2 regions of the Bacillus nitratireducens genome follow, and region 1 is predicted to be linked to the other one. Evidence: a T-box and tRNA genes for the amino acid it is inferred to sense, from the RefSeq annotation. Region 1 holds a T-box; the other holds one or more tRNA genes.
The links. The T-box of region 1 lies ahead of argS (arginine--tRNA ligase). A T-box ahead of a tRNA ligase gene usually reads a tRNA of that ligase, here a tRNA-Arg.
Positions count from the first base shown of each region.

Region 2: it encodes a tRNA-Arg, which carries the amino acid that the T-box ahead of argS (arginine--tRNA ligase) is inferred to sense. The anticodon was not compared.

Region 1 is NZ_JAUMJO010000001.1:118,464-120,945, forward strand. It holds gene argS (arginine--tRNA ligase) at 1-1,461, opposite strand, end outside; T-box leader at 1,506-1,720, opposite strand; gene Q3V31_RS00615 (class I SAM-dependent methyltransferase) at 1,761-2,482, opposite strand, start outside.
Region 2 is NZ_JAUMJO010000005.1:408,715-411,196, forward strand. It holds gene spoVAC (stage V sporulation protein AC) at 1-270, opposite strand, end outside; gene Q3V31_RS20855 (YhcN/YlaJ family sporulation lipoprotein) at 300-785, opposite strand; gene Q3V31_RS20860 (DUF1657 domain-containing protein) at 879-1,085, opposite strand; tRNA gene Q3V31_RS20865 (tRNA-Arg) at 1,290-1,365, shown strand; gene rpoN (RNA polymerase factor sigma-54) at 1,624-2,482, shown strand, end outside.

The DNA of each region.
Region 1 (2,482 bases):
AAGTAATTTTACGACACTCCAGCTATAATCATCTTTTAATGCAAACGTACACGTTTCAAATTCTACACTTTCTTTTCTTAAAATAGAGCAAGCACGCGCGTGTGTGTATTGTACATACGGTCCTGTTTCCCCTTCAAATTTCAACATATTTTCTAATGAGAATTCAATATTATGCATACGCTCATTTTTTAAATCGTGGAAGATAACTGCTCCTACACCTACTTGCTTTGCCACTTCTTCTTTTTGTTTTAAATTCGGATTTTTCTCTTCAATATTTTGTTCCGCAAGTGCAACAGCTTCTTCTAGCACTTCTTCTAATAAAATAATTCTGCCCTTACGTGTCGACATTTTCTTACCGTCTTTTAATATGAATCCAAACGGTACATGTTCCATGCCGTCAACCCAATTGTAGCCAAGCTTTTTTAATACAGTGAAAAATTGATTGAAGTGTAAACTTTGTTCCGGGCCAACAACATATAGCGCTTTATCAAATGCATATGTGTTTTGACGATATAACGCTGCCGTTAAGTCACGTGTTGCGTAAATCGTTGCACCATCTGATTTTCTAATTAAGCAAGGCGGCATTCCCTCTTCTTCTAAATTAACGACTAATGCGCCTTCTGATTCTTCAAGCAAATCATGTTCTTCTAAAATTCCAATAAAATCTTCCATTAAATTATTATAAAAAGCTTCTCCTTGAAAATTAGTAAATTCTACACCGAGAAGTTCGTATATGCGAGAAAATTCTTTTAAGGATTCGTGACGGAACCAATTCCAAAGCTCGACTGCTTCTTCATCACCTTCTTCTAATTTCTTAAACCAAGCACGCCCTTCTTCTTCTAGTTCTTCGTTCTCTTTTACCTCTTCATGGAATTGAACATATAACTTAAACAATTCACGTATTGGATCCTCTTTAACTACTGCTTCATTTCCCCATTTTTTATATGCGGTAATTAATTTTCCAAACTGTGTTCCCCAATCGCCAATATAATTAATCCCTACAACTTCATATCCACATTTTTCGGCGATATGTTTCAGCGAATTTCCTATCATTGTAGAACGTAAATGCCCCATCGAAAAAGGTTTTGCAATATTTGGGGATGAGTAATCAATAACTACCGTTTTTTCACACCCAAAGTGGTTTTGACCGTACTCTTCTTTCTTAGCTAAAATCGTTTTTAATACTTCATCACTTACAGTTTCACGGTTGAAAAATATATTTACATAAGGACCAACGGCCTCTACTTTCGTAAAGAACGGATCATTTAATTTTTCTGCAACTTCCTTTGCGATAATAGCTGGTGATTTTTTATATTGCTTCGCTAGTGAAAAGCATGGGAACGCTGCATCTCCGAATTCATCTTGTTTTGGTGTTTCAATTAAATCTAAAATTTGATTTTTCGTTAATTCATTCGTAAAAATATTCGATAAACTTTTTGCAAACTGCGTTTTATAATCCATACTACAACCTCCTTATTTTTTGAATACAAAAAACTCGTCTCTAAAAAAGAGACGAGTTTTAACCCGTGGTACCACCCTTGTTGTTCATTACGAACCACTTTCCCGTTTATAACGAGGACAGGGGGCCTCGGCTTACTCTACTATTCATTCAAGAAGCATCTCCGAAGTGCGCTTCATCTTTTTCTTCCGCACTAGGCTCACACCACCCCTAGCTCGCTTTCCTTCTGAAAAAGACTACTCTCTTCATCACCGACAGTATATTTAATTAATTATTGCTTATTATACATCTTTTCACACAATTAGCAAGGGTCAATTACACCAAAGTGAAACTTAGCACTTTTTCTTTTGTATACGTGAAAATTATGTTTTTCAAATCTAGAACTACGGAAATGATCTTTCAGAACGACACGCTTTTTCGCCACACGCTTCGCTTCCGCAATTGTTTCGTCAGTAATATCATGATACAAAGCGAAGTGTTTTAACCCTTTTATTCCATCTGATTCTATGACAGTTTCTTCAAACATCGGATCGAGGTAAACAACATCATAACTATTGTCTTCACATTGCGTTAAAAATGCAAAATGCTCTGTTTGCTTTACATCGATTCTTTGCATTGCCTCATCAATTTCTGCAACGGACGAAGACCAAGTTTGCAAGCCTTTTTCCATTATGTAAGCCATATATTCATTTCCTTCAAGTCCTGTTACTCTTCCGCCTTCACCAACAATATAACTAGCTACAATACTATCTGATGCCATACCGAGCGTACAATCTAACACTGTCATTCCGCGCTCTAGTTTAGCAGCTTGTACGAACGGATCGTGCTCTCCGCGCATTAACCTTTTTACACGAAACATCGCTGAGTTCGGATGAAAGAAAAACGACTCTTCCGTACCTTTCGGATAAATAGCTAATCGATTTTTCCCTACAACCAGCACATCTTGTTCATGCTGTTCATGCAATTTATGTACAGGTATATCATTACGTATAACGAAAGAACTATTTAATTCTGCTGCTACCT
Region 2 (2,482 bases), on a different contig from region 1:
TTGTCCAAAGCGATCATATATACCGAATCCAGTTAGTAACATGGAAATGAAAATTAAAGTTGCTACTGTCGGATTTCCTGCGGAGCGCTCGGTAAAGTCAAAATATGTGATGTAAAAAGTAGAAATCAGTTGTCCGATGAAGCAAATAAAACCACCAACGAAAAAAGCTTTTATACAATTTTTCAAGACAGGACGCTTCGGTTCTCGCTCTTGCTCGAATTTTTTATATTCCTGTTGTACAGGTGTTAAGTTTTTATCTTTACTAGACATTGCAATCCTTCCTTTTCTTTTAGAAAGCGTTAAGTGTTAGATTCCATTTTTGCTCCAATGAGTTTTAACTGCTTTTTGATTTCATCTTTAGATACTTCTTTTTTCTTAATTTTGCTTTCAAGCTTTTCGAGTAACATAAAGATTTTTTTATCTGTACTTACACGAACATCGAAAGTAGGATATTCATCACTTAGTTGTTTTTGAAGTTTGCTGCGCAGCGGTTTTAATCCAAATCTTTCATGATGCTCAGGTTTAACTGCTATGTAGAGGTCTAAATTTGAATTCACTGCTGTACTTTTTATAATTTCATCCATAGCGAGAGCTCTTTTCTTGGCTCCTTGTGATATAGATTGATTAAAGGATTCTGTACTGGTCTTTGTTAATTTTGGACCTTTTTCTTTCTCCGTTCGTTTTGCTTCTTCCTTCACTTTTTTATCTAAAGGACTATTATCACATCCGGTAAAAGAGCTAAATAGAAGTGCAAATAATGCGGTTATGAGACCGAGTTTTCGCATACTTATCATTCCATTTCTATTGCAATATGTAATGTGATAGAAAAAGGATGACTGCATATCATCCTTTTTCTATTTCACAGCATGACTGATTCGTTATTGCTGTGTGTATTGTGGTTCTTCTTGCTGAACTTCTTCAACGCGCGGGTTTAAAGAATCGATAATTGTTTGTGTTTGCTGCGCAGCTGTTTGGAAAAGTTGCTTTGCTTGTTGGTTATCCGTATCAAGAGCGAATCCCTCTAAGCTAGCTTGTGCACTTTTTAATCCAGAAACAGTTTGCTTTAGTTTAGTAATTACAGTCATTGAATGAAGCCCCCTTTGGAATATCAATTCAAAGATTATAATTTGTGAATTGGGGTGAATTTATGATTGGAAAATTTAGGGGAGAGATATGTTTTATATGCTCTTAGCTAAGGTGCATAAAGGATTAAGGGGATATTTTTATTGATTTAGATAGATTTTATTGCTATTATTATGAGAAGAAAATGAAGTGTTTTTTATATCCATGCGCCCATAGCTCAGTCGGATAGAGCGGTGGTTTCCGGTACCACGTCTGCCGGGGGTTCGAATCCCTCTGGGCGCGTCAAAAAGTCCTAACTTACGTTTTGTAGGTTAGGACTTTTTTTATTTCCCTCTTGTTATATCTAGTGATAAGATTTACTATTAGTACTTGGTAATAATATTGTGCTTTATTATTTTCTTTCAATATTATTCATTTTTCGGTTGTAAGTTGTAAATCTCATTAATACATATAAATTAATAATATTTTGGAATGGGTGTCTGTGATAGCATTCTCCTTTTACCAAACTTATTGTACAATAGAAACAAGGGGGAGATTAGTTTGAAGGCAAGTCTTTTACAAGAACAAAGCTTACGTTTGGCAATGACACAAGAGTTAAGGCAAGCGATTACAATGCTCCAGTATAATGTACAAGAATTATCGGAGTTTTTGTATGAGCAATCGTTAGAGAATCCCCTTATTGAGTTAGGTGGTTTTGAGAGGGAGAAGAAAAAGAGCTCTAACACAAGTAAAAGTACCAGCAAACAAGTCGAAAATCAGATGGAAATCTACAGTGTGGATTCAACAACGATTCAGCAACATTTATTAAATCAAATACAGTATTATAAAATAGAAGAAGAAGAGCGAAAAGTAGCTTCCTTCATTATTATGAATATGGATGGAAATGGGTATTTACAAGAAACGAATGAAGAGTTAGCAGATCTCCTTTCCGCACCGCTTCATGTAGTCGACCGCTCTGTTGAGCTTGTCCAATCACTCGAGCCAGCGGGGGTAGGAGCACGTAATATTCAGGAATGTCTAACTTTACAATTGAAGCGCTTACAAAGACGGAATGGATTAGCGGAAGAGGTTATAGAGGATCACTTTGCTTATTTCGTGAAGAAAGATTGGCGAAAGCTCGTTCAAGTGCTGAAGTGTAGTAATGAGGAATTGCAGAGTGCGGTAAATTGTATAACGTCATTACAACCAAAGCCAGGTCTTGCATTTTCTTCTGATAAACCACTTTATATTGTGCCTGATATGGCGGTGAAAAAAGATGGTGATCGTCTCGTTTTACAAATGAATGAGAGAAATATGCCAAGAATTGAAATTCATTCTGAGTATAGTGCGCTTCTTAATAATAGTGAGAGTGAAGTAGCATCTTACGTATCAGAAAAGTATCAGCATGTGCAGTGGATTA